4 regions of the Diplocloster hominis genome follow, and region 4 is predicted to be linked to each of the others. Evidence: predicted binding sites of a transcription regulator. Region 4 holds the regulator's gene; each other region holds the start of a gene.
What was found. The regulator Rex, encoded in region 4, represses fermentation and respiration genes when NADH is low (regulators of the CRP and FNR family bind a similar motif). The targets are predictions, from matches to a motif close to ATTGTTAANTANTTAACAAT.

Region 1 (8,086 bases), on a different contig from region 4:
GCGGTATATTGATATAATATGTTTAGTGTCATTTTTGGAATCTGTGAATCTGTTATATTACATAGGATCGCAGAGGAAGAGGGCACTTTCGTACACCATCGGCAGTAAAGGATAGAACTTTCTCTATAATAATTAGCAGTACCTTTCGTCTATATATAAATACAGATTGATCCATACTTTATTTCAGCCTGATTCAGGCATTATAATCCAAATTACGAATAAACAAATGAAAACAAAAGCATTGCTGTTGTCCCGTGTGCGAATTCATATTATAATGAAAGCAGAGGCGCTCGATTAGAGTAATTCTGTGCTGTCGGACGGATCTGAGCCGGCGAAAATTTTATAGAGATTGTTCTTTCTTATGGCTTTGGAAAGGAATAGCTATATGGAAGAAAACCACAAACACGGGCAGCCCCCTGGCAATTATCATCTGGAGGATATGGTGATGAAGACAGCGGCCCAGTATTTTGGAACGGAACTGCTTCGGTATCTGGGTATTTACCAGCGGGTTCATTACATTGCTCCGACCGAGCTGGTTCAGTTGGAGGCCAGGCAGATGTACCAGGATTTTAACTATGAACTGGAGGATGGAAGCTGGCTTCATCTGGAGTTTGAAAGTGACCCCATCCGGCTCGCTGACCTCAAGCGCTTCCGGGAGTACGAAGCGGCGACAAGCAGAAGGTATCAGGTTCCGGTGGTTACCTGTGTGATTTGTACTGCGGATACGAAGAAAATACGTTCGGAATTTACGGAAGGATTGAATACGTACCGGGTAAAGGTGATCCGGCTAAAGAGCGCGGATGCCGGACTGATTTTCGAGGTGCTTCAGAAGAAAGTCAGCGCCAACGAGATATTGTATAAAGAGGACCTGCTGCCAATGCTGCTTAGTCCTCTGATGGGTGGAACGATGCGCCCAAAAGACAGAATTAAGCAGGCGCTGGGAATTCTAAACGAATCGGTGATTGAGGTTGAGGAAGAAGAACTGAAAAAAATGCAGGCCGTCTTGTACGCGCTGGCAGACAAACTGCTGGATGAGATGGAATTGCGGGATATTAAGGAGGTAATCGCTATGACCAGGTTGGGACAGATGTTGATGGAAGATGGAATGGAAAAAGGGATTGAAAAAGGTATCGAAAAAGGAATCGACCTTACAAAAAGAATATTCCGTCTGCACGAACAGGGAGAAACCAACGAAATAATAGCAAAAAAATGTAACACCACAGAAGAAAATGTTAGAAAAATATTAGAAAACTAGTAATATGCATGTCAAGCCAGAGAGACTGCCTGAGTTACGAGATCAATCGTATACAGACGGTCTCTTTTTACATTCAGATTAGGGACTTTTATTCAGGCCAGAGACAGCGATATCAGGCCAAAGACGGCGATTCAGCCCAGGGAGCGATCCAGCCCAGGGACTCAACTGTGCCGCAGGATAGCGTCATGCTCCGGATTCAACCCGGGTGCAGGCGATGGCGTCGGCCGGCCGGAGGCTTAAAGGCTGGCCTTGTGCCTCCTGTGTACAGAGCAGGAGAAAGCTTTCCAAAGAGTTGGTAAATAACTGCTCCTGCACTTCACTTACGTCTGGTTTCTTTACAAGGTAAAGTACGTCCTGCGCATCCACCAGAGAGGAAAAAATATCGGTCGCGTATTTTAAGGCCTGGGATAAGGCGCGGCGGCGGGTATCATCCAGGATAAAGGTTCGGTGTGCCATAGGCCAGGGGCCGGTCATGGCCGCCTGATGCGGAGGATATACCTCCACAAGGGAACCAGCCGCCGACCTCATTTTTCTATAACATAGTAATTTTGTAGTAAAAAAAGCGGTGCAGGGCCTGGATGTTGGGAAATATCAATAATGCGGGAGAGCTGGAGGGCAAGTTGTCCATGTAAAAGCCAAGGGGAAGATAAAATTTTGTCAGTTTACAGATTGACGCCAAGGCCGGCTTCTATAATAATAAAAGTATGTTAAAAAAATAACGAACAATGGAAACCGAAGGAGGACGTAAGTATGGCAAACATTATTGGCAGCCCCAGCAGATATATCCAGGGCAAGGGTGAAATCAAGAAACTCAGCAGCTATGCGGGAAATTACGGCAAAAAAATCTGTATTCTGACCAGCGAGTCAGGCAGAAAACGGGTGGAACCTGCGATCCTGGAGGGAAAAGAGGATGCGGAACTCCAGCTTATATTTGAAAATTTCAACGGAGAATGCTCTATGACAGAGATCAATCGGCTGATCGGAGAATGCAAGGCGTCCGGCTGTGATACCATCGTTGGAATCGGAGGAGGCAAGATTCATGATACGGCGAAAGCGGTGGCCTATTACATGGGACTTCCGGTAGTGATTGTTCCCACCATTGCTTCCACAGACGCTCCCTGCAGCGCGTTGTCCGTCATCTATTCCGACGAAGGCGTGTTTGAAAAATATCTGTTCCTGCCGGCCAGCCCGAATCTGGTTCTGGTGGACACAGACATCGTGTGCAAAGCACCGGCCAGGCTTTTGGTTTCCGGAATGGGGGATGCGCTGGCCACGTATTTTGAGGCGAGAGCCTGCCAAAGATCCGATGCAGGCAACTGCGTGGGCGGAAAGATCACGCTGGCGGCCATGGCCCTGGCGAAGCTGTGCTATGAAACCCTGCTGGAAAGCGGAGTCAGTGCATATCTGGCTGTCCAGGCGAAAGCCTGCACGAAAGCGGTGGAGCATGTCATCGAGGCGAATACCTACCTGTCGGGCATCGGATTTGAGAGCGGCGGACTGGCCGGCGCACATGCCATCCACAATGGGCTGACGGCGATCCCTGAGACCCATGCTTTCTACCATGGAGAAAAGGTGGCCTTCGGGACACTGGTACAGCTGGTTCTGGAAAATGCCGATATGGAAGAGATCGAGACGGTACTGGATTTCTGCATGGAGGTGGGACTGCCTACTACGCTGGCCGATCTGGGGATCAGGGAAGTAAATCCCGAGCAGATCATGGAAGTGGCAAAACTGGCCTGCTCAGAGAATGACACGCTGGGAAATATGCCTTTTGAGGTGACTCCGGAAGATGTCTATGCGGCCATTATGGGAGCAGACGCTCTTGGAAGGTATTACGCAGCGGAATAAATCTGTAAGAAAGAGTCAATTTCGTAATAGCGGAAAATAAAAGAGAACAGGTTCTCAGGGATAGTGGCTTTATGCTGACAGATGGATCATCAGTAAGCCAGGATTCTTCTGAGCGCATGTTCTCTTTTTCGAGTATGTGAATCAATTGTCCTTTTTTACAACCGGAATCCATACCTCATATTTGGCGTTCTGGGGATCGGGATTCAGATAAACCTCGATATCCGGCGCGTTTCCGTATTCATAGCCGGAAGAGGGCAGCCACTCGGTCACAATCCTCTTTTCTAATTCCTGAATGGACTGATTCGTCCCTTCTCCGGGAAACACAGCCCAGGCGGAGGGGGGGATGAGATATTCTTCCAGCGTATCATCGATGGATTTTGTGCTGGCTACCGCGATATAGTATCTCCAGTCTTCGGTATTACAGGCACTGACGCCCAGAAGTCCCATAGGTTCGCTGTCCATCAGGGAAGCCAGCTTCGGGATCGTCCCGTCTGTTGCTGCCTTCTGCCACATCATAGGCACGATCTCAAAATTCTTTTCCAGTTCCTTGTGAAGGGGTTCCCCCACACCGATGATGCGGATGGATTCTTTCTTTTCAATCCGGTAATTCATTTCAGCAGCTCCTTTTATTGTGATTTTGAAGCTGATTGGCGGATAGGATTTTAACGGCACACCGCCCTTTTTTACCAGGGAGGGCGCGATCCCGTGGACATTCTGAAATGCCCGGTTAAATGCAGTGGGAGAAGAGTATCCGTACCGGAGAGCGACATCGATGATTTTCTGGTCTTCATCCTGCAGATCCACGGCGGCTAAGGTCATGCGCCGGCGCCGGATATATTCCGACAGAGTGGTTTCCGCCATATAGGTAAACATTCTCTGATAGTGATAGGCGGAACAGCAGGCGATCCTGGCGATCTGCCCGTAATCAATGTCTTTGTCCAGATGCTCTTCAATATAATGTATCGAATTGTTTAAACGTTCTATCCAGTCCATTTGTGGTCAGCTCCTTGGTATTTAGTATATAGAACAGAGGTTATGCTGTCCTCTCTTTTTCTGCACGAAAAGGAGAGGCTTTTTCTTTCCTTCCCTCAATCATAACATAAGGGTTTGGGATGGAAAAGCTGCATTTTTATGGAAGTGTGAATCTGCTTTCGATGATCAGAAAATCAGGAAGTGAGCCCGTGAGTACGTGTGAATGCAATAGAAGTTTTTGGCTGGTTTTTAGATAAATTATAAGAGATGGAACATTTGGGTACACGTAAGTGATAAATGTTGGAACATATGAGTGCATATAAGTGATAAATGTCAGAACATAAGAAAACATAAGAGGACATGTGACTGGACATGTAAACATCAATGTTGGAAAATGTTGGACGTTATCATATTGGATTAAATATTTAATGATAATCATTAAATAGTGATTGACAAAAGTTTTATCAGGGAGTAATGTAACGTTAAGCATATAAAGATAACTCACATGTAAGACGAGAGCATAGAAAGCTAATGGCATATTAATCTAACATTTAAAGCTAATATTTAAAGCTATCATATAACGGTAAGTATATAAATGTAATGCTCAGCTGTACATACATGCTGCGGATAGAAAGAATCCACATTTAACGCAAACCCAAGCCCGGGAGGAGAATGTAAAATGAAAGAAACCATAGACAAATCAGCCAGAAGAATCCTGACCATCTCACAGGTGCTCAAAATTATCATGCTCATAACCTTTGCCCTGCTGCTCCTGGGTCTGTTTATGATCAATTATCACAGAGGAAGTGACGGATTTATCCCGCTCCCGGAACATTCGCCGGTCACGGCAGAGCAGACGGGAAGTAAATGGGGTATCACGATCCTGACGCAAAAAGGATTAAATGTGAAGGCATTCAATGTACTTTTCGTCAGCTTTACAGGAAGGATGGCGTTTTGCTTTGCCGCTCTGTTGATTCTCCGCGGACTATTAAAGAGGATCGTAAAGAGCTATACCCCATTCGAGCCTGCCAATGTCAGACAGATCCGGCAGCTTGCCTGGATGATCCTTCTATCAGATGTCCTGCCGGAGACAGCCGCCTGGATTCTGGCCAGACTGTCCGGTGTGACGGCTGCGTTCCAGCTGAACATCACTTTCCTCTTTATGGGACTGGTGTTTTTATGTGTGGCAGAGATTTTCCATTATGGTTGTTATTTGCAGCAGGAAGCGGATGAGACTTTATAACATCTGTCAAGTGGAAACGGAAAGGGAGTAGTGTCCAATGAAAAAAATGAGTAAAATAACACGTGCCGTCTGGATCGGGCTGATCCCCGAACTTCTGCTGGCGGTTCTCGGTATAATACTTCTGCCCGGTCAGATCGCCATACAGTGGCAGGGCAGTGAGGCCGTACAGATGGCTCCCCGGTATGCGATATTACTGTACCCTGCAGTGTCGTTATTCCTGGCGCTGGTGGGAAGACAGGCAATTGCCCTGTTCCTGTCCAAATTCTCCGTACAAAGTGCGCGGCTGTTACCCGGAGCCTACCGGGTGGTGCACATCCTGATCCTGACCTGCGAGGTATATACGATTCTGTATGCCTTCGGGTTTCGTTTGCGGATATCCTTGATTCTTATCCTGGAACTGGTTCTGCTGGCTGTCGCTGCCGTATTCAGACGTATTCTGCTGCCCAAGCCCGCAGATGTCAAAACCGATCAGGACCCGAGAGCATGAAACAAGCCGGACCGGAGACCATGTAACCGGACGGAAGCACGTGAAACAAGCCGGATCACAGGCTTTGGAGTACAGAAACAAAAGTAAGAAATCATCGAATACACAGGAGGAAATTATGCCTATTATCCTACGCCTGGACCGGGTCATGGCCGACCGTAAAATGTCTCTGAATGAGCTCTCAGAGAAAGTCGGTATCTCCAATGTCAATCTGTCCAACCTGAAAACGGGCAAAGTCAAGGCCATCCGTTTCTCTACGCTGGAGTCCATCTGCGGGGTCCTGGGCTGTCAGCCCGGGGACATTTTGGAATACCAGCCCGGTGATCCCCCAGATACCAACCTGGAACATCAGACATAAATACATTCAACACTCCCTTGCCTGCAGGATACGGGGGCGTCTCTCTCCGGCCTTTTCCATAGCATCACAGAGCATTCCGGCAAGTATCCGGCGCTGTCCGGCGTAAGCCGGATCAGATACGAGATTGTCAAGTTCCCACGGATCTTTTCTAAGGTCATACAGAAATTCTTCTTCATATATCGGACTGTCCGGGCATTCCCCGCCGTTCTTTCCGGGCGCATACACACTGTATAAAAATTCAGGCGTGTGGATGCACCGTCCCACGCGGCTTTCGCTGATCTGTGCAAACGCATAATTTTCCCGCCCCAGGGCCTCACCATCCGCCACAGTTTTTAAATCTTCACCGATCATGCCGCTGCCCACATGGATTCCGGCCATGGCCAGAAAGGTTTTTGGCAGGCTGGCAGTACTTACGATGTCCCGGACCCTGCGGCCGCCCCGGTAGCCGAGCCCTGCGATTACCAGCGGTACATGAAGGCAGGCGGAGTGGCAGGATCTCTTGTAATCATCGTATCCATTGAGATGTGCGTCATTGTTCCGGGTTTTAAAATGGGAGCCATGATCGGAGGAGAAGATCAGTATCGTATTCTCCCACAGCCCTTTTTCTTTGAGTTTGTCAATCAAACGGCCCAAGTTGTCGTCCAGCCGTCTGCAGCATCCCAGATAATCGGGGTATTCCTCCGCAGCATTTCCTCCCAGTACCTCCAGGTCTTTGGGAAGCACGAAGTCATGGTATCGTTCTCTGGATCCCACCGGCCCCTCGTAGTGGCCCCTGTCATTCTGATGATGCGGCTCGATATGGGAGATGGTCAGAAAAAAGGGCTTTTCCCCCCTGTAAACGTCCAGAAATTCCAATGCAAAGTCCGTGATGCAGTCTACACGGCAGCCTTTAAAATCCCGCCTCCTCATATTTTCATCGAACACATACCCGTCATATCCGTGGCTGGTGAATTCTAACACATCCGATGCCCGCCAGAATCCGGTATACCCCCCGCGGCGCTCAGGCGGAATGGCCGTGACAGTATAATCCACGGAAGGTTTGCATTCCAGTCCGCCGTCGCTGGCCAGATGCCATTTGCCGACATAAGCAGTCTCATAACCATTCTCTTCGAAATAGTTCGCCAATGTTTTGCAGTCCTTAGGAAGGGCGAGATTGTTGCGGAAACAGCCTGTCTGCGTGGGATATTTTCCCGTCTGGAATATGGCGCGGCAGGGGCCGCATACCGGCTGCGGGGTGTATGCCTCCTCGAATACGACACCCTCCTTCGCCAGCCGGTCCAGATTTGGTGTGATGTCGGACGGCTGTCCGTAGCATCCGCATGTGTCAAAGCGCTGCTGATCTGTAAAATAAAATACAATGTTGGGTCTGTTCTGCATGGATGTTCCTCCTTTTCAGTGGTCTTTGCAGACATCGATAAATCGTTGAAACGCGTTATGGACCGCAGTACCGGTATCCAGGGGAGGGATGGGGTTTACCAGCGGGCTGTTGATCCAATTCTCTTCCCACGTATACCAGTCGATGGTGAAGCGGTCATCCACGTCCGGTTCCGCCCTGTTGGCGGCCCAGTCTCTGGACAGGGATACAGACAGGTTCAAAGGCTTTCCGGCGTCCAGCCAATCCAGCAGCGTATTGAAAAAATACTTCCAGCGCATATAATAAAACGAGCCTGTCAGGCCGCCCCACTCCCGGGCGGAGTAGTCGTGCAGAACTGCCGCAGTACGCGGGCCCCATACAGTGATCAGGGTTTTTGCCGCCCGCTCGAATAGGCGCTCTTCATATTTTTTATCCCTGTGATTTTCGTCCCTGTACTTTTCATCCAGCACGCGTGCCGGTGCCAGCCACTTTTCCATGGAAAATTCCGGCCGGGAGGAAAGAAGCTGTTCCTGCGTCTCGAGCAGCAGAAGGAAATCTTCACTTTCCCTTCG
Region 2 (8,086 bases), on a different contig from region 4:
CGGGATATCAAAAGCATCGCAGAAGTTCACGAACTCCGCCGCTTTTCTGCAGCCTTTGACAGACAGAACATTGTCGAATTCCGCAGTTTTCTCTCCGTTTTCGTCATACATCTCTGTGCGGTTAGCCAAAGCGCCTACCGTCACACCGTTTAATTTGATGAATCCGGCCACCATGTTCTGTCCATAAGCTCTTTTTACTTCGAAGAACACACCGTCATCGGAAATATTGGAAAGTGCAATCGCCGTATCACCTGCCGCGTTTGCCAGATCTGCACATGTCCGGTTCAGATCATCCGTACACTCTTCATAGGACATATCATCCTCATTATTGGCAGGAAGCATACACACTAATTGTCTGATTTGTTCTAAAATGGAAGCAGCGTCTGCCACTACATCGACAAGTCCTGCTTCTTCACTCTGGAATTTAGCGGAAGCGCTGTCACACTTGGTCACATTGTTTCCGTCTATCGCGTTGGGACTGTTTACAAAGAGCTTCGCGTCTTTTTCCTCCATAAAGGTAAAATCCGTCAAACCGGGAACCAGTGCCAGACCGCCGCCGCAGGTACCGAAAACAGCTGTAATCTGAGGAATCACGCCGGAAGCCAGGGACTGTTTCAGATAGATCTCGCCAAAACCGTTTAATGCATCGGTAGCTTCCTGGAGCCGTAAGCCCGCGCAGTCTACCAGACCGATCACCGGAGCTCCCATTTTCATAGCATAATCGTACAAACCTGCAATCTTCTTCGCATGCATTTCGCCAATGGAACCGTTCATTACAGAGGCATCCTGGCTATACACATACACCAGATTCCCATCAATCACACCATAACCTGTTACGACCCCATCTGCGGGTGTTTCTTTTGCCGCTAAGTTAAAATCTGTGTTTCTTGCCGTAACATATCCACCGATTTCAACAAAACTGTTTGCGTCCAGAAGAGCGTCAATTCTCTGTCTTGCCGCATTTGTTGCATTGTTACTCATGTTTCACCCTCCATATTATTCTATAATTTATATCTGATCCGCCATTTTCAAAGCGGATAAGCCTACCATAATTTACATCCCGTAATATCATGCCCTACGGGCGGGCGCGCGGTGGCCGCCGCTCGATATAAATTCCGCCAGATCCTATAGTCATCTTATGAGAGGGCTGTCCTATCTTCAGAACAGCCCTCTGTTAGTTCTAATTAGTTTAATTCGTCTACTACCTTCTGAATTGCCTCTAAAGCATCAGCAGGAAGTTTATCGTAACCGTCTTTGAAGGTGTCTCTGGATTTTACAAACTCTAATCTATCGTTCATTCTGGCTTTTAACTGAGCAACATAATCTGCATCATTCATATCCGGTACGAAGCCTTCCCAGTCAAAGATCTCAATATCAGAGAAAGGTCCCCAGGGTTTGAAGTCCGCTTTGCCTTCTACGATCGCTTCCAGGATGCCAAGCGTATCGGCAGGCTTTACTTTCTTGCCCATGAAGTCGCCGGTGTTGACAATATAGCAGTCTACATTTTTCTCAGCAACTAATTTTTTGAATTTGTCAAAGTCATGGGACAACGGATAGGTCCGGAACGGGTTCGCGTAAGGAACCACAACCAGTGCGTTCGGATCCACGCCTTCAGCCAGTCTCTCCGCAGAGGATCTCTTGGTTGCAAGAGTCGCACCCATAACGGAGGCTAAGGAAGCACCTTTTAATTTAACAACCGGAGGAATCGTCGGGTCTTTCATGATCCAGATAATAGAGTTAACCGGAGCATCGATCTTGTCAACCCGGTTCGGAGACCACAGTTTGGACTTGATCGCACGTCCGTTGCCATTCCGGATATCCTCTGTGACGATTACAACTTTTCCGTCCTCATCCAGGGTCGCGGAATTGTTCATGACCGTTAACAGATATTTATTATCCTCGCAGTTGGTCGGATAATCCTGGGTCTTATCAAAGTAAGTAGGCTCCAGAGCTACGGACGCGCAGGTATCGGTGTTGATTACGAAAGCATCATCATGAAGCACCTGGATCTTATATTTTCCATCATGTTTTGCATGGGTAAGGGTAGATTTTCCGGATCCTGACAGACCGAACACGGAAGCAACATATTTGGAGCCGTCGGCCAGAGTGTATTCCTTCTGTCCGCCGTGGCAGGAAGCGTAACCGTTGCGGTTAGCGATCGCCCAAGCCATGGTCAGGGTCCCTTTTTTATGTTCACCGAAGTATCTCATACCAAGAATAGCGGCACAGTTCTGATCTGTATTGAAGTAGCACAGGCATTTCGGATCATATCCGGGTTTGTCGGTGCCGGGCCACTGGGGATTTGAGAAGATATAGATGTCAGGCTCTTTTCCGTCACCTACCGGTACGGAATCCTTATACATCTTTACATAATAGTCACTCAGATACTGGAAATTCAACAACCAGGAATACATGATATTCTCTTCGCCTTCCGGAATCAAAAGGTGGGCTTTTACCATGAATTCAGGATCCAGTCCTACATATGCCTCTGCATGATACATTTTTTTCCATCTGGTATCATATACAGCGTCCATGGTCATTTTATCTAATTCATCACAGTTCACATTGGGTTCGCCGGCGATTCTTCTCGCAGCAGCGTAACGGCCGGTAATGGAACCATCATTAAACAACAAAACCTTAGCGTCGGGCTCAAGACCGAATTCTTCGCCTCTGTAAACCGGCATGTCAGTAACTACGGTTCCAGGAGAATTCTTGGCCAGATTATAAGCCTCTTTTAAGGTGTTAACCTTAACCACATTGTTCCCATAGAAAGCAGCTTCGATGATGGATCTGGTTTTAGCAAAACCAACCTTGCCAGCGCCGATTTCGTTTCTGGGATAAAACGCTTTTGTTGACATATCTTGTCCTCCTTTAGTTCTATCTATCCGGCATCTTTTCATTCTTAACGGCCGGATTATGCAACTGCGATAAGATTCGCAATTTGGGTCTATTATCTCATTTCACAGTTTAAAAGTCAAGCTATTCCGCGGGGAAATTGTGAAATATTTGACAAGTAATTTCAGGGGGCTTTGGATATATGAGCGGGGGGAAAGGCCGGGTGAAGGGGCGGGAGGGGAGCGAAACGTCGGAGCCTTGCGGGGATGGGCGGAAAATCTCGCGGGGACAAATCGCTTCGGCCGGGCCTAAGAACAGGTAACTCCGATGGCGGGAGAACCTCTTATTGGCAGGGCCTGGAACAAACTCGCCAAAGGACGGCTCGAACAGTGTTCCAGGCCCTGCGAGGTTCTCCCGCCATCTGCGTAACCTGTTCTAAGGTCCGGCCTCAAGCGATTTGTCCCCGCGAGATTTTCCGCCCATCCCCGCAAGGCTCCGACGTTTCGCTCCCCTCCCTTGGTTAAATCAGACCGTTTTCCATGTACTGCAGTCTGCTTGTTTTTTTGTTTGGAATTGTAATAAAGGGGGGACCTGAAAGGTACCGGATATTGGCTGCTAAAAAATTGCTGCACTGCCTGATTACACAGGGCAGTGCAGCAGTTTTTGCTTTTTTAATTGTCTATTTAATTTTGCGAGGGGTACATTTAAGGCGTACATTTAATTAGGTGACTTCTTTTCGTGTGTTCGTACTTAAGCGGAACGTGTTATAGTCCGCCTGGTTCACGGCTTATGTAGATGCCGAGCTCAGGTTGTAGGATCGTTCCGTCATGGTAGACTTCCTGGCCGCGGAGGAATACGGTCTCTGGCTTGCCCAGGACCTCTATTCCCTCGTAGGGGGTGTAGTCTACGTTGTGGTGCTGGGCCGCGGCAGTGATGGGTTCCTGGCAGTCCTGCCAGATCACGATGTCAGCGTCGCTGCCGGGCGCGATGACTCCTTTTTGCGGGTAACAGCCGAATATTTTAGCGTTGTTGGCAGTCAGGATTTCACACATTTTTTCTTTGGTGATGCGTCCGGTTTTGACTCCGTAGGTGTAGATCAGTTCCGGTCGGTGCTCGATGCCGGGCAGGCCGTTGGGGATCTTGGAGAAGTCGTCGATTCCTAAGTCTTTTTGGCCGTGGAAGTTGTAGCTGCAGTGATCCGTGGCTACAGTTTGTATTTCTCCGTTTATGATGCCTTCCCAGAGGGCTTCCTGGTCTTCTTTTTTGCGGATCGGCGGGGAACACACGTATTTGGCTCCCTCGAATTCCGGCTGGCTGTACACACGGTCGTCCATGATCAGGTACTGGGGACAGGTCTCAACGTAGACGGTCTGGCCGTTGGCCCTGGCTTTCCGGATTTCTTCCAGTCCCAGTTTCGTGCTTAAGTGGACGATGTGGACGGGGCAGTCGGCTAATTTCGCTATATACAGGAGGCGGGATATGGCTTCGGCTTCCACTTCCGCAGGCCTGGATGCCGGATGTGCTGCGGGACTTGTGTTGCCCGCCGCCAGCTGTTCGGCCACCAGCTCATTGACCAGATCTCCATTTTCACAGTGAACGCCGACGATACCACCCAGTTCCTTCATGTCACACAGGAGCTCGTAGAGCTCACGATCATTGATCCGCAGATTGTCGTAGGCCAGATATACTTTAAAGGAGGATACTCCGATCCGGAACATATTAGACAGTTCCTGTCTGGTTTCCTCGTTCCAGTCTATGATGGCCATGTGAAATGCATAGTCACAGGAACACTTCTGCTCTGCTTTCGCCATCCACTGATAGAATGCCTCACCCATTAGATGGCCCTTATCCTGGGTCGCAAAATCTATCAGCAGGGTCGTGCCTCCCGCGATAGCCGCCCGTCCGCCGGATGCGAAGTCGTCTGCGGTCACTATCTTACCGTTATCCATGTCCATATGGGTATGGGCATCGATAAAGCCGGGAAATACTAATTTGCCTTGGGCATCATAGACCGTGTCGTCTGCGGTTACCGGCAGGTTCTCCCCCACCTGCGCGATTTTTTCCCCTTCCATTCGGATATCCTGTATGACACTCTGGGTTGGTGATACAACTGTACCGTTTTTGATTATGACTGCCATATTCTTATAACCTCCCTCTGAATGATTTATGTTGAATGCCTCTTACTCTACTCGATTTATCGTTTTGTTTCTTTTGGCACGGTCGGCTTCCTGGCTGTTGTCTGTTCCTTGGTGATCAGCCGGTGATTAACCGCTTCCCGGAACAGGCAGTAGAGAACAGAACAGAGCGGGACGAATACCAGCATACCGATAACGCCGAACATGCTGCCGCCGATCGTGACCGCCAGCAGTACCCAGATCCCGGGCAGCCCCACGGAAGTACCCACCACTTTCGGATAGATCAGATTTCCTTCGATCTGCTGAAGCACCAGGAAAAAAATGATGAAAATCAGGGCTTTGATCGGGCTTACAATCAAAATCAGGAACGCGCCTACCGCACATCCAATGAATGCGCCGAAAATGGGAATCAACGCTGTGAGGCCGACAAGGGCACCGATAACAAGCGGATAGGGCAGCTGTAAAAGGAGCATCCCCAGCCAGCACAGTGTTCCGAGAATTACCGCTTCCGTACATTGTCCGCTGACAAAATTACCGAAGATCCTGCTGGACAGGCTGCATACATAGAGAAATTGATCCGCTTTTTTCGTGTCGATAAACGCCCGGAGAAATTTGCGTATCTGTCCGCCCAATTTTTCTTTTGCTGCCAGAATATAGATGGCAAAGATAACCGCAAGGAAAAAATTGACGACTCCGTTTACTATGGAGGTGGTGACTCCTATAGTTGTATTCAGCACAGTGGTCGCTCCATCCTGCAGGAACGTGACCGCCGTACTGATCATCTTATCCCAGTCAATGGATATATTCTGGATGGTGCTGGCGGATATGTCAAAGTCTTCCGCAAGTTTTATGAGCCAGTTCTGTACATCGGTTACAAAGGCCGGGATGCTTCTGCTCAGTATGGTAAAGGTTCGAACCAGCTCCGGCAGCACCAGGAACATGACAAAAAATACAATCGCCAGTATAATGACCATAGCTAAAACCATGCAGACCGGACGGCAGATTTTATTCCATGGTTTTTTCCCCTTCAGGCCCGCAAAAACTCTTTCTTCCAAAAGACGCATGGGTATATTTAAAATAAAAGCTATGCAAAGTCCCAGCAGAAACGGCCAAAAAAGACCCAGGACCCAGCCAGCGGCCTCCGCCACAGCGCTCAGATTTTCCATTGCGACAAATAAAATGATTCCAAATGCAATAAATCCAAATATCTTTCGGGAATTTTTTTTGTTCAGGTCCATACGCAGACTTCTCCTCATCTTTTATGCGATCTTATAATTACTGCTATCATACTACAATCTATTTCTTTTCGCAAGAATAGCCGGATTACATTTATTTATTTCACTACAAGTCGGATTACATTTATTTCACTCAAACACACTTAATTGTTTAAATTTCACCTCTTTATTTCATTATAATTCTCTGCTTCATTTCTTTATAAGTCTCTGCTTCATTTCTTTATAATTCTCTGCCTCTTTTCTTTACAATTCTCTGCTTCATTTCTTTATAAGTCTCTGCCTCTTTTCTTTATAAGTCTCTGCTTCATTTACTTATAATTCTTAGCATCCTTTCTTTATATGCTCTGCAGTACTTTTTTATATTGACTTTAATTATTTGGCCGTAAATACAAATACTGCTGATCAATACATTCAACCCAATTATATCTTAATACAATGGGTGAATTATTGTTCAGCAGTATTGGACTTCATTTCGTTATTCATTCATTGTGATTGACGTTCATAATATTTCGCGCTCATGTGGGGATTTTCAGCATATCAATATTATGCATAAATCAAAATACCGGCCGAAGCCAATCTCTTTCTGAGTATTGTCCCCGCAACATAAGCGACTACAAGGGAAATCACGTCCTTGATCAGATAAGGGACAGACGCGATTAACAGTGCCTGACCTATGGATGTGGAAGTGATCATGGAAAACTGCAGCGCTCCGGCCAAATGACAGACAGCCAGTCCGCTCAGGCTTAAAAGGATTGCGAGGGGCTTATTTTTCTGTTTTCCTCCAAGCCCGCATAGTACAGCCATACCAAGGAAGCCAAAAATAAAACCGCCTGTCGGCCCCATGAGAATCTGAAACCCTGCTGTAAAATTTGCAAAGACAGGAACGCCTACTGCTCCCAGCAATACATATATTACCACCGCTCCCAGGCCTCGTTTCCATCCCAGCACATATCCTGCCAGCGCAATTGCAAATGTCTGAAGCGTGACCGGCACCTGTGACGGCATAGGAATGGATATTTGTGAAAGAACTGCTATCACAGCGGCAAATACGCCTACGGCAACGATCGATCTGGTTGATATCTTCTGTTTCATAATGATTTCCTCCATTTTATGTATCTTTTTGTTCAGCATAATGTTAACCAAATATTTTTTAGGTTGATTTTATTATATAGATTCGCCATCCAATTGTCAACCACTATTATTTTTAGTTAACTTTATTGCATAAGCAAAGCAGCGCTTATGATTTAACCCTGTCTGTCCAATACACCTCTGTACACTACACGTTTTTTCATTTCATAAGCACTGCCATACTAAAAGGTTCCATGAAACTTTACTTTTCGGTATTATTTACCTGCAGCTATCAATCTCATCATTATAAAAAATTATCTGAATATCATTACGTAAGTGGAACCATTATAGGTTCTCATACATAAACTTGCGCAGAGCTTCTTCGGCTTCCTTCTCATCCTCGCCTTCGACCTTTAACTTTATCTGTTGCCCCTGTTTTACACCCAGACTCATCACACCCATAATTCTTTTTACATCCACTTCTCTGTCGTTACAGCAGATCATTATTCTGCTTTTATATCCGGCTGCCAATTTAGCCAGCATGCCAGCAGGTCTGGCATGAATACCTAATTCATCTTTAACTGCATATACAAATTCTCTCATTGATTCCTCCAGCGCGGAATATGCGTAAATATTCTTGCTGATGATACTGTGTTACCTTCTCATCGCGTAAACATATACCACTCTTTTTCTTTCATATATTTTTCAGTATATCCAATTCTTTCTCTTTTATTGGCAGTATTCTCTTCCTCTTTTTAGGCAGTACTTTCTTTCTCTTTTTAAGCAGTACTTTCTTTCTCTTTTTAAGCAGGG
Region 3 (8,086 bases), on a different contig from region 4:
CTTTTCAAAAGGCGTAATGGAGGTCATGACCGCCACATAGATGGGCAGCAATGCAACTAACATCCAGAAGATGATCAAAAAATACCGAAGAATATAATTACCAGCTGTTTTCATTTTTCTTCTCTTTTTCGCATTCATTGATTTTCCTCCTTTACATTGCGCTTCATCAGGAAGAACGCGATAATCGATACCAGAACCATGGTAAATACCGCAATGGCCGCTGCTCCGCCCAGATCAGAGTTCACAAAGGCTTTCTTGTATATCGTAATACTGAGCAGTTCCGTCACGTTCAACGGTCCGCCGCCGGTAATGACGTAAACCAGGTCGAAGATCGTAATAGACCACGCCATCAGGATCGTTCCGCTCATCACCATGACCGGTTTTAACAGCGGCAGCGTGATATGTGCGAAATACTTAAAGCCCAGCGCGCCGTCTAACCTCGCCGCATCCTCCACCTCCGCAGGGATGGCCTGTAATGCGGACAGAAGGCTCATGACCAGGAAAGGCACACCCTTCCAGATCCGGATAAAGATTATCGTCACCAGTGCCAGGTCTACTCCCAGAAAGCTGATTGGCTGATCGATCAGATGCAGCTTCAGCAGGATCGTATTTATAATACCGTTGGAGGAGTTTAATACCCAGCTCCACATGGTACCGGCAAACACATGGGGGATTACCCATGGAATAATGACAACCGTCCGCATGAATCCCCGTCCTGGAATCGGTTTATTAAGGCAAAGCGCCAAAATGGTTCCCACAATAAAGATCCCCAGGATTCCAAATACGACCCAGACCGCCGTGCGTCCCAGTGTCTGCATAAATTCCGGTGTCGCTATATAGGAAAAATTCTTTAATCCAACCCACTTCTGGAATTTTCCGATCAGATTTACTTTTGCAAACGAATACCAGATCAAGTTCACTAGCGGGATTGCAAAGATAGCTATGATAACGATCATCGCTGGTGTCAGATAGATATAGGGAAGCCGCCCCTTTCGTCTTTTTAATTTCATAGTAAAACCCTGCCTCTCATGAATTTCCGGGAAGACTGATGGGCAGGAAACCTGCCCACCATCCAGATCTCATTGGACGCGGACCGCCCAATAAGGATATCATTTTTACTCACTGTAATTCGACGTAACCGTACTGATCATAAAGTCCATAGCTTCATCCGGTGTCATCTTGCCAAGTGCCGCCGCCTGGGCACCATCCGCGATGGCCTGCTCGATCATGGCTACCTGTTTATCCTTCGGGCGGGCGGCCACGGTCTGTAATTGTTCGGATAACGGTCCCCAATAAGGATCTGAGAATTCTTCTTTGCCTTTTTCAGACTCCAGGATGGGCAGTAAGCCCCACATGGTCGCATGTCTGGTCTGATTATCGGAGGACATCAGGCACTGTACCAGTTTCCAGGCTTCATCGGGATTCTTACATTCGGAAGGGATAGCCCAGCCGTCACATCCCATGATCGGATGAGATCCTGCGGGTCCTGCGGGGAACAGTGCGGTCATAAATTTGCTGTCTTCCCCTTTATCCAATTCGTCCAGCAATTCTTTTACTGCCCATACACCGTCGATATACATGGCGATCTGCCCGTCACGGAACATCGTCCGAAGCGCATAGGGATTGTATTCTTCCGGGTTTGGCTGAATGATTCCATATTCGTTGACAATTTTATAAATTTCTGACAGGCAGTCTCCAAACAGTTTTCTGTTATTTTCATCTTTTTCAAATGAGAAACACTTATTCCCGTCATCCCAGATGTCAACTCCGGTATAGCTGGAATAGAAGCTTTCAATTACATTTGCGTAATCTTCCATAGCCTTTACACCAAAGCCGAGTCCGGGAACACCTGTTTTCTCCGTAATCGTCTTTGCGTCAGCGATCATCTCTTCCATGGTAGCCGGAGGTTCGTTCGGATCCAGGCCCGCCTGCTCGAAGAGCTCCTTATTATACCAAAGTCCGAATGCGCCGGTCGCGGACGGTACCCAATACATTTTTCCGTCGGCTGTTGTGGCGATATCGATAACGGACTGCGGAATATCTTTGCTCAGGTTCGGATCATTTTTCACAAGCCCGGACAGATCAGAAAGATATCCTTCCGAAGCCAGATCCCATCCATTCGCAATATTGATAAAGGTCACATCCGGCAGTTCTCCCTGCGCGCCCAACAGTTTTAATTTGGTAGTTGCCTCTGTCCAAGCCATCGCGTCAAATTTAACCGTAACGTCCGGATTATCTTTCTCAAATTGTTCAACGATCGGTGCGAAAATAGGTTCTGCCTTGGTCAGATCCCCCAGTCTTAACAGCTGAAGCTCTACTTTACCGCCTGAGCTGGCGTCTTTGGTATCCGAATCACCTGCCGCTGTACCAGCCGGAGCGCTGCCGCCCTTGTCATCGGCTGCCGGCTCTTCTTTTCCCCCGCCGCACGCTGTTAAGGATACCGCCATAATTACTGCCATTGCCAATGCTAATAACCGTTTCATTCAACCTTCCCCTTTCATTCCTATACCGTGTTTCTGCCGGTATAATGGTTATACCCTCCGGGTATTCTTTCATTAAGCGGCCCGCTGCCTGACCCTGGCATCCGGGCCGCCGTAGTTCATAAATCATCACCTGTTTCTTTGAATATGTAACATTCGTGTATGTAACTCTTTATTTTAACCCAACTTCTTTCAGCATCTTCTCAATCTTAGCATCCAGCTCCGGGGTGATCTCCGGCAGCGGAATACGTCCGGGTCCGCATTCAGAACCAACTAAGGCTGCTGCTCTCTTTAAGATCGCCAGTACAACAGGCTCTCCGCCGGTTGCGGATTCTGCCGCTGCCAGGTCCAGATAAGGGGTTAACCGGTCGCGGATCTTCTTTGCCGCCACATAATCCCCGGCGCTTCTGGCTTTCCACATTTCCACTGCGATTTCCGGTGCGAAGTTTGAGGTACTGGAGATGAAGCCTGCGGTTCCGGCCAGAGCCGCAAACGGCTCTAAGAATTCACCATGACCGTTGATTACAGCGATCTTGCCGCCGATCTTCCGGGCTACTTTTTCCATTTTCGCAAAGTTCGGGGTACATTCCTTGATACCTACTACATTCGAGCTGTCTACCAGCTGTTCCATTACTTCCAGCGGAACATCCTTATGGGTAACTTCCAGGTTATTATATAGAAGGATTCCGATATTCGCCGCCTTTGAAATCTCTTTGTAGAACCTCAAAACCGCGTCATCGGTAGGAACGTAATAATAAGGAGAAAGAACCATAACACCCGCAGCTCCTACGCCCTCTGCGTGAGCCATCAGATCCTTGACATCCTCGATATTGCTGTGATTGCAGCCCGCGATGATGGGAAGTTCGTCCCCCGCTTCGTCCACAGCTGTTTCAATCAGTTTTTTACGTTCAGCAATCGTAAGAGCTCCGCATTCACCGGTGCTTCCGCCCACAACCAGAGTACAGTTGTTGTCTTTGTTGATTCCTTTGCCGATCAGAAAACGGATGTGATTCCTGACTCCTTCATAATTCACCTGTCTGTCTTCGGTCATCGGAGTAACAGCGATTGCGCAAATACCTTTTAATGCTTTTTTGAGTTCTTCAGGTTTCATAATTTTCATATCCTCCTTTTCCCATTCCGGGATTCCCCACACATGATTTGTTTGCCGGCAACTTAAAGTTCTGCGGTACGGACGGGGATTTTTCATAATTGTGCCGTACGCTCGTTTAAGTTATTTTTATCATAGCACAGAAAAAAAAGAATTCAACCATTTTTGGAAAAAATTTTCTTTTTTATGAAATATATAAAAAATATTTCCACTATTTTTGTGCACTATTTATGTCTTTGATCTGAGATGATACACTAATATGTATATAAATCCCCGTAATCAATAGAGTTCCAGGAGACTGTCTGAAAATCTGAATACAGTCTGTCAGGAGAACGACATACTTGCCATACGGGGGGAATACGGGAATAACGATGCCATTACTTTTGGCATTAACTTTTAATCCCCCCCGATTTTAGTCGAATTTCCTCATATACCAACCTGAATCTCCCTATTTCTTTCATAAATATCCAGTTTATCCAGTAAAACTTCCATCTTCTTACATTTCCAAATAGCTACTTTACACAAAATCAACCTCATATTTGAATAATCTCAGTCATAATGTGGAAAGTTAAAAAATTAACGAAGAATGATTGACATTTTTTTAACGATCCCATATAATAGGCAGTGTCAAGAGATTGTTAAAAAATTATCAAATAGTTATCATAGGAGGATTCGTTATGGCAAAGAAAGAAACCCAAACCCCGGTACCCGCCGTCATCGACAGTGTGGAAGCGCTCCAGGCGAAAATGAAAGCGATGAGAGAAGCGCAGAAAAAATTCTCCACCTACTCTCAGGAACAGGTCGATAAAATCTTCTTCGCAGCGGCCATGGCAGCCAACAAGCAGAGAATTCCCCTTGCCAAAATGGCAGTGGCGGAAACAGGCATGGGCGTGGTAGAGGACAAAGTAATCAAAAACCATTACGCAGCCGAATATATTTACAATAAATACAAAACCATGAAGACCTGCGGAGTTCTGGAAGAGGATCCCGCCTTCGGTATCAAAAAAGTAGCGGACCCCATCGGTCTGGTGGCAGCGGTCATCCCGACCACGAACCCGACCTCCACCGCGATCTTTAAAACATTGATTTCCTTAAAGACCAGAAACGCCATCATCATCTCCCCCCATCCCCGGGCGAAGAACTGTACCATCGAGGCGGCGAAAATCGTTCTGGATGCGGCTGTAGCCGCAGGCGCACCGGAAGGCATCATCGGCTGGATCGACGTACCTTCCCTGGAACTGACCAACGAGGTTATGAAGGAAGCCGACATCATCCTGGCAACCGGCGGCCCCGGTATGGTTAAGAGTGCGTATTCCTCCGGAAAACCGGCACTGGGCGTCGGCGCCGGTAATACTCCGGTTATCATCGATGACACGGCGGATATCCGGATGGCGGTCAACTCTATCATCCATTCCAAAACCTTTGACAACGGTATGATCTGCGCTTCTGAGCAGTCCGTTACCGTTCTGGATAAAGTATACAAACAGGTAAAAGACGAATTCAGCTATCGCGGATGCTATTTCCTGAAACCCGACGAGATCGAGAAGGTCAGAAAGACGATCATCATCAACGGCGCCTTAAATGCCAAGATCGTAGGACAGTCCGCATACACCATAGCGAAACTGGCCGGTGTGGACGTGCCGGAGAAAACCAAAATTCTGATCGGTGAAGTGGAATCCGTAGATATTTCCGAGGAATTCGCACATGAGAAACTGTCGCCGGTACTGGCTATGTATAAAGCCAAAACCTTTGAAGAGGCCCTGGTAAAATCCGAACAGCTGATCGCCGACGGCGGTTACGGCCATACTTCCTCCCTGTATATCAACACCAATGAAAAAGAAAAAATGGCAGAGCATGCGGCCAGAATGAAAACCTGCCGAATCCTGGTCAACACTCCTTCCTCCCACGGCGGAATCGGTGATCTTTACAACTTCAAATTAAATCCTTCCCTGACACTTGGCTGCGGTACCTGGGGCGGCAACTCCGTATCGGAGAACGTCGGACCGAAGCATCTGCTCAATATAAAGACCGTTGCCGAAAGGAGAGAAAATATGCTGTGGTTTAGAACACCTGAAAAGGTTTACTTCAAGAAAGGCTGTATGCCGGTGGCTCTGGATGAACTGGGCACGGTGATGGGCAAGAAAAAAGCTTTCATTGTCACCGATACTTTCCTTTACAAGAACGGATATGTGAATCCGATCGAGCAGAAACTGGACGAAATGGGCATCCAGCACACCTGCTTCTATGATGTGGCTCCCGACCCGACCCTGACCTGTGCCAAAGAGGGAACCCGCCAGATGTTAAACTTTGAGCCTGACTGTATCATCGCACTGGGCGGCGGTTCCGCTATGGACGCGGCTAAAATCATGTGGGTCATGTATGAGCATCCGGAAGTAAACTTCCATGATATGGCTATGGATTTCATCGATATCCGGAAACGTATCTATACCTTCCCGAAAATGGGCGAGAAAGCTTATTTCGTAGCCATCCCCACCTCTTCCGGAACCGGTTCGGAGGTAACTCCTTTCGCCATCATCACGGACGAAGAGGCCGGAGTGAAGTATCCGCTGGCCGACTATGAACTGCTGCCGAATATGGCGATTGTGGACGTAGACAATATGATGAGCCAGCCAAAGGGCCTGACCAGCGCGTCCGGTATCGACGTTATGACCCATGCTCTGGAAGCATACGCTTCGGTTATGGCTACGGACTACACCGACGGCATGGCTTTGAAGGCTATGAAAAATGTGATGAACTACCTTCCTGCCGCTTATGAGGACGGTTCCAACTTAGAGGCCCGCCAGAAGATGGCCGACGCTTCCTGTATGGCCGGTATGGCATTTGCCAACGCGTTCCTGGGTGTATGCCACTCCATGGCTCACAAACTGGGAGCCTTCCACCACCTGCCTCACGGCGTAGCCAATGCCCTGCTGCTGACCCTGGTGATGAAATATAACGCGGAAGAGGTTCCGACTAAGATGGGTACCTTCTCCCAGTATGAATATCCTCACACGTTAGCCCGCTATGTAGAGTGTGCGAACTTCTGCGGCATCGCAGGCAAGAACGATCAGGATACTCTGGATAAATTCATCGCTGCGATCGAGGACCTGAAAGAAAAGATCGGAATCAAAAAGACCATCGCAGAATACGGAATCAAAGAGGAAGATTTCCTGGCCACCCTGGATGAGATGGTGGAGCAGGCTTTCGACGACCAGTGTACCGGAGCCAATCCCAGATATCCTCTGATGAGTGAAATCAAAGAACTGTATCTGAAAGCATATTACGGAAAGTAATCGCCGGCCAGGAAAAATAGTACTCTGCAAAACCATATTCATATGCTAAAATTAGTATAGGAACCCACAGGGAAGGGAGAGAATTCAATGAAATTAGATCAGATCATCGCTACCCGCGACAAAAAAACAGTATATAAAACCGACGGACTGGTAATCAAAGTATTTAACGAGGACCATCCGAAATCAGATGTATTCAACGAGGCGTTAAATCACGCCAGAGTGGAGGAAACCGGCCTGAACATTCCGAAGGTCGTGGAAGTCAGCCAGACAGAGGGGAAATGGGCTATCGCCACCGAATATGTGGAAGGGAAAACCCTGGCGCAGATGATGGAGGAGGATCCCGATCACCTCCAGCAGTATATGAACCGCTTCGTGGATCTTCAGCTGGAAGTTCACAGCAAATCCGCGCCGCTTCTGAATAAGCTGAAAGATAAGTTAAACCGCCAGATCAGCAGCCTGTCCGGCGAACTGAGCGCAACCGCGCGCTATGAACTGCATACCCGCCTGGACAGTATGCCGAAGCATGCGAAGGTCTGCCACGGAGATTTTAATCCGACGAATATCATTATCGACGAGGCCGGTACGGCTTACATTATCGACTGGGCTCACGCGACACAGGGAAATGCTTCCGCGGACGCCGCCAACACCTATCTGCAGTTCTCCCTGTATGATCAGAGACTGGCGGAGATGTACATGAGTCTGTTCTGCGAGAAGAGCGATACCGCGAAGCAGTATGTACAGCAGTGGCTGCCCATCGTGGCTGCCGCACAGTTGACGAAGGGGAATGAGAAAGAAAAGGATTTTCTTTTGAAATGGATTGATGTGTTTGATTATCAATAGATAATAGAAAGCGTGACAAACGGGGCTGTCGGGAAATGAATAAGTCATACCAGATACGGAAGATGATTACAGGTTTCGCAACAATATCTGGTATGCAGATTTTATTTCCCGACAGCTCCTTGTTTTAAGAACTGTTTTACTATAATCTCAGGCTTGTTATTGCTTACTATTATTGCTTTCTATTATTGCTTATCGCTATATATCAGACTCTTAAATGTCCCTATCGAATTCAGCAGGCCGTTGGCTTCCTGCATGACACCGGTGGTCAGCTGTGTATAGCAGAATTCCTGCAGAGTCTTTACCCTGTCTTCAATCTGCTTCCTATATCCCTCAGCATTTTATACTGCTCTATTTTATCATGATAG
Region 4 (8,086 bases):
TCCGTTCTGAGGCGCCGAAGCGATGCGATAACTGACGGGGCTGCCATTTGCACTGGTGGCGCTGCAGTCTGTGATGGATGTGGCGCTGTTTTTGTAGCAGCTCAGATTCGGATCGCCTGTAATGGTATCATTGAACACAGGAACGTCAGCCGGGTTATCGTTAGACTTTACAGGAAGCTCAGAGCCGCCTACGTCGCCGACAAAGGAGAACGCATCGAAATAGATCGATGTGCCGACATTGGCGTCACTGCCGTTCACGCGCATATTTAGCTGGTTCACATTATGTAAGTATAAATTGCCGTCATCTTCCCCGTGGGTGCTAAAATACTGAGACCAGGTCCTGTTATTTAACGGAACGCGTACCCAGCCGCTGAATCCGGGATCCAGAACGATCATATGATTGTCATCGACTGTTTTGGTCTGCCAGGAGTCCCCGTTCTGTACGTAGAAAACCACTCCGGATTTCAGTTCCATTGCATGAAGGACATCATCATGGGTGCCTTCCTGGAAAGCGAAATGAATTTGGGCAGAATCACCAAACTCTGATGCATCCGCGTAAAACCATGCTTCGGTTGCACCTCTCCAGTCCATAACAGCTCCCGGTGCCCCAGGGAGTTTGAAATCCAGATCTCCATACCAGTCACGGGTGTTCAGGCTTGACCATGCTAAAGCATTGGAACCGTCCACACCTTTACCTGCCGCTACAGATAAACCACAGGTAGGAGCATCTCCTAACGACATACCGGAATAATCTCCAAGCATACCGCCTTCGGCAACAGTGAGTATGGAGTCATCCATATCTTCAATACTCCAGGCCTGCTGGATCGTAGGCGGGGTATCCGTAGGAAGAGAAGTTCCATCGTCGAAATTACCGACCACACCGATGCTGTCAATCAAAGCTGTTTTATTCTGTGTGGTTCCGTTCCCATTTATATGCATATTCAACTGATTTACATTTTTGAGATACAGCGTGTCATCACCCATCCAGTAAGCGCTGAATGTGGAACTGTCCAGAGGAATTCTGACCCAGCCCCGGAAACCAGGTTCCAGGTTTACACAGCTGTCGCTGACGGTTCCGCTTTTCCAACCGCTGCCATCGTTGGTTCCGTAGGCTGCCCCATTTCTTAATGCGAGAGCATGGAGGCCATTGCCGCTGCCGTCTGATTTAAACATTTCTTCCTGAAATGCAAACCGGATCTGACTTGATTCAGAACCAAAACTGCTCATATCAGCGTAAAACCATAATTCCTGTGCTCCGCTCCAGTCGGTATTTTTGGTACCTTCCGGCAGCATATGATAACGTAGATCGCAATCGCTGTAAGCACCTTCTCCTGCCAGGTCTGTAAAGGCCAGAGCATTGCTTGCGTTTACACCGGCTCCTTCACCGAGAGACCAGGAGTATTTTCCATCACGGAGCATTCCAAACGGGTCTGCGATAGAATTTGATAAATCCTCACCTGATATACCGTCCATTCCCCAGACTTCCTTAAAAGATAAAGCGGCTGAGGGTTCTGCCTTAGCCGTTAAGCCGGTGGTCAGGACTGACGGCAATAACACGGCGGCGGACAGTAACAAACTGATACTCTTCCGTAACATTCGGTTCATAAAAAACCTCCTCATAAGTTATAAAATTGTTACGCTGCTAAAAAACGTTAAATAAAACGTTAAATAATTGATTACTTTTGTCTCCGTAAAAATGATCACCCTCCGTCATGTTAGGATTGATTTATAAGTTACATCGATGTAATTTAACAAAATTATTAATAAAACTATTGTAAAATAATTACAAAAAAGTTTTAACAGTCCCTTAACAATTTGTTTATATTTAAAAATTTAGTAGATATCAGGGGAAAAGTCAATGCGAGAGCGACAGTATGAGAAATACTTACATGCGATCAGAAAACGATCACGTAACGATTAGAAATGATCACGCAGGAATAATTATTTCTTTCCACGGAAGTGCTCATAGCAATAAAAAATAGTAGCGCTCGAAAAAGCCTCGCTGACTATTTTTCATGCATCGCACGTAAGTGCCCAAAATACGGGCACAAGTGCTCATAGCAACAAAAAATAGTAGCGCTCGAAAAAGCCTCGCTGACTATTTTTTATGCATCGCACGTAAGTGCCCAAAATACGGGCACAAGTGCTCATAGCAATAAAAAAACAGCCTCTATATAAAAAATAGAAGCTATTCAATCAGAGTAGATTATTCATCTTCTTCGGGATAAATAATCTGGCAATTATTTTTCTCAAACAACTCGAAATATTCCGGCGGAGGCTTAATGTCCGTCACCAGATAGTCTATGTAATCAAAACCGCAGGTCCTGCTGAAATAACGGCTTCCGAATTTTGTGCTGTCACACAGCAGAATCCGGGTCTGGGAGTTTTCCAGCATGGCCAGCTTATAGCGGGACTGATCGACGCTGGCTTCCGTAATCCCGTCGGGGATCAGCCCGGTGCAGGATATGATGGCAAAATCCGCATAAAATTTGGATAATGCCAATATTGTATCGCTCCCGGTGGTACTTCCCATCTGACTCTCCACTTTGCCGGACGGAAAGAAAATATCCCAATCTGTCTGTTGAGACAAAAACTGCGCACAGCTCAAACCATTCGTAACCACCGTAAGCTTCTGCATCTGTGTCAGACTCATAGCCGCGTAGTAAACCGTCGTACTGCAATCCAGAAAAACCGTGCTGTAATCTTTCACTAACACGCTGGCCAAATCACCGATTCTTTTCTTGACTGTGATATTCTTGGTCTGGCGAATAGATGAGGCGGGTTCTGTATTACCACTTTCATATAGAATAGCCCCACCATGCACTCGATGTATCAAATGGTATTTTTCTAATGTAGTTAAATCCCGTCTGATTGTTGCCGGACTGGCATATAATTCCTTACAAAGCTGCTGCACCGTTACAGCCTTTTTTTCCTGAATATACTCCAGTATTTGGCAATATCGTTCTGTCAATACCACTTGATATTCCTCCCATGTATCACTAGAAAGATATTCCTTTTGTCTTCACAAAAAATGTTATATAAATTGTATTAAAATGTCAATGAGTGATCAGTTGGATGACAAAAACTTACAATTAGCGATGAAACAATCAGGTAGGCATCAAGCTTTGATCAATTATTTTTTCAGCTATTCGGCTAACTCCTCCCAGCTTATCATTAGTTTTTCCAATTGCCCTGAGATATCGGTTTTTTCCTTATTTAATAAGATACATTGTTCCACATCCGTATAGATCTCCTCCAAAGTCAGCAGCCGGTCAATCTGTGCGTCCCTGGTTTCCAGCTCTGTGATCTGCTCTTCTATTCTGCGCAGATCATTTTCGCGTTTCCGGATTCTGGCCTGTTCCTCTTTCTGCTGCTGCCAGGTAAGTTTGTTTTCTGATACCGAATATCCGTCATCCTCCATATCGGTTGTGCCTGCATAGATCTGTGTTAACTCATCCCGTTTCGATAGATAATAATCATAGTTACCAATATAATTGACCAGAGTCTGGCCGGTCAAATCCAGAATCCGGGTAGCCGTCTCATTGATAAAATACCGGTCGTGAGAAACATAAAACACCGTGCCGGTATACTGCTTCAAAGCGTTTTCCAGAATTTCCTTGGAAGCGATATCCAAATGGTTGGTGGGCTCATCCAGAATCAGAAAATTGGCCTCGGAGAGCATCAGCTTAGCCAGGGACACCCGGCCCCGCTCCCCGCCGCTCAGATCCCCGATCCTCTTGAATACATCATCTCCGGTAAATAAAAATGCCGCCAGCACATTCCGGATCTGGGTATTATTCAAATCCGGATAGGTATCCGACAATTCCTCGAACAGAGTCTTCTCCATATGCAGAACATGATGTTCCTGATCATAATAACCGATCTGCACATTCGTCCCCAGAATAATATCCCCTTCGTCCGCTGGAAGCAGACCGTTAATAATCTTTAGAATCGTAGTCTTTCCTGTGCCATTATTTCCAATAAGCGCGACCCGTTCTCCCCGCTTGATATCAAAGTGAATCCCACGGAATAACTCAAGAGGAGGGAACGACTTCGAAAGATTCTCCACCGACAGCACGTCATTCCCGCTGGTAATCCTGGGCTCCAGATGTATCCTCATCTGGGCGGTATCCTCCGCCGGTTTTTCCAGCACCTCCATCTTATTCAGAAGCTTCTCCCTGCTTTCCGCTCTGCGGATGGATTTCTCCCGATTAAAAGAACGCAGCTTCGCGATCACATCTTCCTGGTGCTTGCGTTCCCGCTGCTGATTCAGATACTGTTTCACCAGCGCGTCCCGCAGCATCGCCTTCTTCCGGGCAAAATCCGTATAATTTCCCTGATAGACCGTCGCTTTCGTCCGTTCCAGTTCAACCACCTTCGTCACGATCCTGTTCAGAAAATACCGGTCATGGGCTACCAGAATCACGGCCCCCGGATACCCTTTCAGATAAGTCTCAAGCCAGGTGATCGACTGCATATCCAAATGGTTTGTCGGCTCATCCAGCAGCAGGATATCCGGGTTGGACAGCAGAAGCCTTCCTAAAGACACCCGGGTCTTCTGGCCGCCCGAGAGCGTGTCCACCTCTTTATCAAAGTCCTCCTCCCCGAACCCGAGCCCTTTTAAAACCCCTGTGATCTCACTTTTATAAGCATACCCGTTTTTCAACTCAAACTCATGGGTCAGCCTGGTATAAGTCCCCATCAACTCCTCCAGCGCATCCCCCTCCACTGATTTCATATCGATCTCAATCTGCCGGATCCGCTGTTCCATATCCAGGATATCTTGTTTCACCGACAACAATTCCTCATAAATGCTGCGCCCGCTGATCAGCTCCTGATGCTGTGCCAGATACCCAAGGGTTTTTCCCTTCGCCATCACCACTTCCCCGGAATCCGCCGTCAGCTCCCCTACGATAATTTTAAGCAGCGTGGATTTCCCGACCCCATTATTTCCCACGATCGCCGCTTTTTCTTTTTCTTCTATATGAAAAGAAATATCTGAAAGAATCGTTTCCTCTCCAAAAGCCTTATGTATACTCTGGCAAGCTAATATCATACCTACCCAGTCCTTTCGTCCAAACTCTGTATTCCGCACATACAGTTGAAACCATTATAACCTGACGGCCGGTTCCATTCAATAGTTTCTTATATTTGGCGCCGCCAACCAATTCCCAACTTTCCCCAATAAGGTTTGACAATAATTTGGCAGATATTATATAATGGAAGCATGATATGAGCTAGGAGGAAGTACCGTGGAAGAGAAGGAAATTTCAAAGGCGGTTATTCGCAGGCTGCCAAGATATTATCGTTATCTGGGAGAATTGATGGAAAGCGGCGTAGAGCGGATTTCTTCCAATGAACTGAGCGAACGGATGAGGGTGACGGCGTCGCAGATACGCCAGGATTTGAATAATTTCGGTGGGTTTGGCCAGCAGGGATATGGTTATAATGTTAAATATTTATACGATGAGATCGGACGCCTGCTGGGACTGGATAAGAAACATAATGTCATCATTATCGGCGGAGGAAATCTGGGTCAGGCGTTGGCTAATTATCCGGCATTTGAAAAACGGGGATTTATTGTAAAAGGGATCTTTGATATTAATCCGAAGCTGTCCGGCAGGACAGTCCGGGGGATTCCAATTATGCCCATGGAACAGATGGAAGAGTTTATTAAGGAGAATGACATTCAGATAGCGACGCTGACGCTTCCAAAGACGAGCGCTACGGAAGTGGCCGACCGGCTGATTTCTTACGGCGTCCGCGCGATCTGGAATTTTGCACATACGGATCTGAATGTTCCGGAAGGTGTGATGGTGGAGAATGTACATCTCTCCGAGAGCATTATGCGTCTGTCTTATAATCTGACCAGATATGAGGAAGAGCATAAGCAGGAGATAAAGGGGAAGAAATAATTGAAGTATTTATTGAACTCTCAGGAAATGAAATGCTGTGACAACTATACGATTGAAAAAGTAGGGCTGCCCTCCATGGTACTGATGGAAAGGGCAGCTCTAGCTGTAGTTCGGGAGGCCTTGTCCTGCGGCTGTGATCTTAAGCGGGTCCTGGTGGTGTGCGGTACAGGGAATAACGGGGGAGACGGCATGGCAGTGGCCAGACTCCTCCATGAAAAGGGAATACCGGTGGATGTGTATCTGACGGGTCAGGAGGAGAGGTGTTCTGCCCAGGCGGCTGCACAGTTGGGAATTTTACGTGCAATTGGGCTGGAACCGGTAAGCAAAATGCCTTTGTCGGAATATACTATGATAGTGGATGCTATTTTCGGCATCGGACTTACCAGAGAGGTGACAGGTGATTATGCGCAGTGTATCCGGCAGGTGAATGAGTCAGGAGCCTTTGTTCTGTCCGTGGATGTGCCCTCCGGCATTAACGCGGATAACGGCCGTGTGATGGGCGCTGCGGTAAAAGCGGATGCCACGGTGACGTTTGCATATGAGAAGATAGGCCTGCTGCTGTATCCGGGAGCCGGATATGCAGGCAGAGTAACGGTGCAGGATATCGGAATTAACTGCCGGGGACTGGAGAAGCCTCCCCGTGTGTATACGTATGGGAAAGAAGATCTTAAGCGTCTGCCGATGCGGCCGGCGTATTCGAATAAGGGTTCTTTTGGAAAGGTTCTTCTGGTGGGCGGATCGGTCAACATGGCCGGAGCGGCTTATTTCTCAGCAAAGGCTGCGTATCGGACGGGGGCCGGACTGGTACGGATCTATACCGGTGAGACAAACCGCCATATTCTGCAGAATCTGATTCCGGAAGCGGTGCTGACTACTTATAGGGAAGAGGAAGCTTCCCTGGAAGCATTGAAGGAAAGCCTCAGATGGGCCGATGTGGCCGTAGTGGGACCCGGCCTTGGAAGAAGCTTTACCGCGCTGCGGGTTTTGGAATATATAATGAAAAATGCGCAGATACCCCTGATTATTGATGCGGATGGTCTGAACCTGCTGGCCGGGCATCCGGAATGGCTTAAGAACCATAAGCAGCAGGTCATCATAACGCCTCATCTGGGAGAGATGAGCCGGCTGACGGGTAAAGAGATATCGGATATCTCATCAGATCTATTGAATACCGCCGGAGAGTTTGCGGGGGAGAATGGGTTGACCTGTGTTCTGAAAGATGCCAGAACGGTTGTGGCCGCACCGGATCAGAGGCTCTATATCAACCGGACCGGTAATAACGGAATGGCCACCGGCGGATCAGGGGACGTTCTGACTGGGGTGATTGCGGGACTGATTGCCCAGCATATGCAGGTGGAGGAGGCGGCAGCTTTTGGAGTGTTTCTGCATGGATTGGCTGGAGATGCCGCGGCAAAAAAGTGCGGAATGTACAGTCTGATGGCACATGACCTGGTGGATAGCATTTCGGAAATATTAAAACCGCAGTAAATGCGGCACTGGAGGAAACGGATACACCATACCTGAATTTTAGCCGCAGATCATGCGGCACTGGAGGAAATGGATACACCATACCTGAATTAAGCCGCAGATAATGCGGCACTGGAGGAAAGCATGAAAACTTACAGCAGGGTGTTTGCAGAAGTGAACTTGGATGCAGTTGCATATAATATGGAACAGATGCACAGAAATTTATCGCCGGGTACGTCTGTGATTGCCGTTGTGAAAACGGATGGTTATGGTCATGGCGCGGTACCGATCGCCCGCCTGGTGGAAGGATATGACTATGTGTGGGGATTCGCGGTGGCTACCGCGGAGGAAGCCCTGATACTGAGAAATCACGATATTACCAAGCCGATTCTGATTCTGGGCTATGTGTTTCCCGAACATTATCAGGTGCTTCTGGACCAGGGGATTCGGCCGACAGTGTTCCGTATGGACACGGCAGCACAGTTGTCGGAGGAAGCGGTAAAATCCAATGAGCCGATGAAGATTCATGTGAAAGTGGATACGGGGATGAGCCGCATCGGTTTCCCGGATACAAAAGAGAGCATTGAGAAAATAAAGCAGATCGCTGCTATGCCTAATCTGATAATAGAAGGGATTTTTACCCATTTTGCCAGAGCAGATGAAAAAGATAAGGAATCGGTCCTTGAGCAGATCCGTCGGTTTTC

Region 1: the regulator Rex is predicted to act here: its motif matches at 1,959-1,978, upstream of ABC831_RS23340 (glycerol dehydrogenase).
Region 2: the regulator Rex is predicted to act here: its motif matches at 2,995-3,014, upstream of ABC831_RS16325 (phosphoenolpyruvate carboxykinase (ATP)).
Region 3: the regulator Rex is predicted to act here: its motif matches at 4,223-4,242, upstream of adhE (bifunctional acetaldehyde-CoA/alcohol dehydrogenase).

What each region holds. Positions count from the first base shown of each region.
Region 1 is NZ_JAWDIY010000042.1:32,945-41,030, reverse strand. Features, by position in the region: gene ABC831_RS23350 (hypothetical protein) at 362-1,255, shown strand; gene ABC831_RS23345 (hypothetical protein) at 1,439-1,759, opposite strand; gene ABC831_RS23340 (glycerol dehydrogenase) at 2,006-3,103, shown strand; gene ABC831_RS23335 (AraC family transcriptional regulator) at 3,245-4,096, opposite strand; gene ABC831_RS23330 (DUF2975 domain-containing protein) at 4,755-5,318, shown strand; gene ABC831_RS23325 (hypothetical protein) at 5,365-5,805, shown strand; gene ABC831_RS23320 (helix-turn-helix domain-containing protein) at 5,921-6,160, shown strand; gene ABC831_RS23315 (sulfatase family protein) at 6,167-7,537, opposite strand; gene ABC831_RS23310 (alpha-N-acetylglucosaminidase) at 7,553-8,086, opposite strand, start outside.
Region 2 is NZ_JAWDIY010000018.1:817-8,902, reverse strand. Features, by position in the region: gene ABC831_RS16330 (acyl-CoA carboxylase subunit beta) at 1-981, opposite strand, end outside; gene ABC831_RS16325 (phosphoenolpyruvate carboxykinase (ATP)) at 1,185-2,858, opposite strand; gene hydA (dihydropyrimidinase) at 3,600-4,973, opposite strand; gene ABC831_RS16315 (AI-2E family transporter) at 5,030-6,208, opposite strand; gene ABC831_RS16310 (biotin transporter BioY) at 6,749-7,297, opposite strand; gene ABC831_RS16305 (HPr family phosphocarrier protein) at 7,619-7,876, opposite strand.
Region 3 is NZ_JAWDIY010000013.1:115,140-123,225, reverse strand. Features, by position in the region: gene ABC831_RS13710 (carbohydrate ABC transporter permease) at 1-138, opposite strand, end outside; gene ABC831_RS13705 (carbohydrate ABC transporter permease) at 135-1,010, opposite strand; gene ABC831_RS13700 (ABC transporter substrate-binding protein) at 1,116-2,483, opposite strand; gene ABC831_RS13695 (dihydrodipicolinate synthase family protein) at 2,653-3,591, opposite strand; gene adhE (bifunctional acetaldehyde-CoA/alcohol dehydrogenase) at 4,266-6,881, shown strand; gene ABC831_RS13685 (phosphotransferase family protein) at 6,969-7,721, shown strand; gene ABC831_RS13680 (FGGY-family carbohydrate kinase) at 8,020-8,086, opposite strand, start outside.
Region 4 is NZ_JAWDIY010000047.1:6,255-14,340, forward strand. Features, by position in the region: gene ABC831_RS24125 (beta-L-arabinofuranosidase domain-containing protein) at 1-1,605, opposite strand, end outside; gene ABC831_RS24130 (DeoR/GlpR family DNA-binding transcription regulator) at 2,207-2,824, opposite strand; partial or broken gene ABC831_RS26600 (DeoR family transcriptional regulator) at 2,810-3,007, opposite strand; gene ABC831_RS24135 (ABC-F family ATP-binding cassette domain-containing protein) at 3,146-5,056, opposite strand; gene ABC831_RS24140 (redox-sensing transcriptional repressor Rex) at 5,253-5,915, shown strand; gene ABC831_RS24145 (NAD(P)H-hydrate dehydratase) at 5,916-7,403, shown strand; gene alr (alanine racemase) at 7,527-8,086, shown strand, end outside.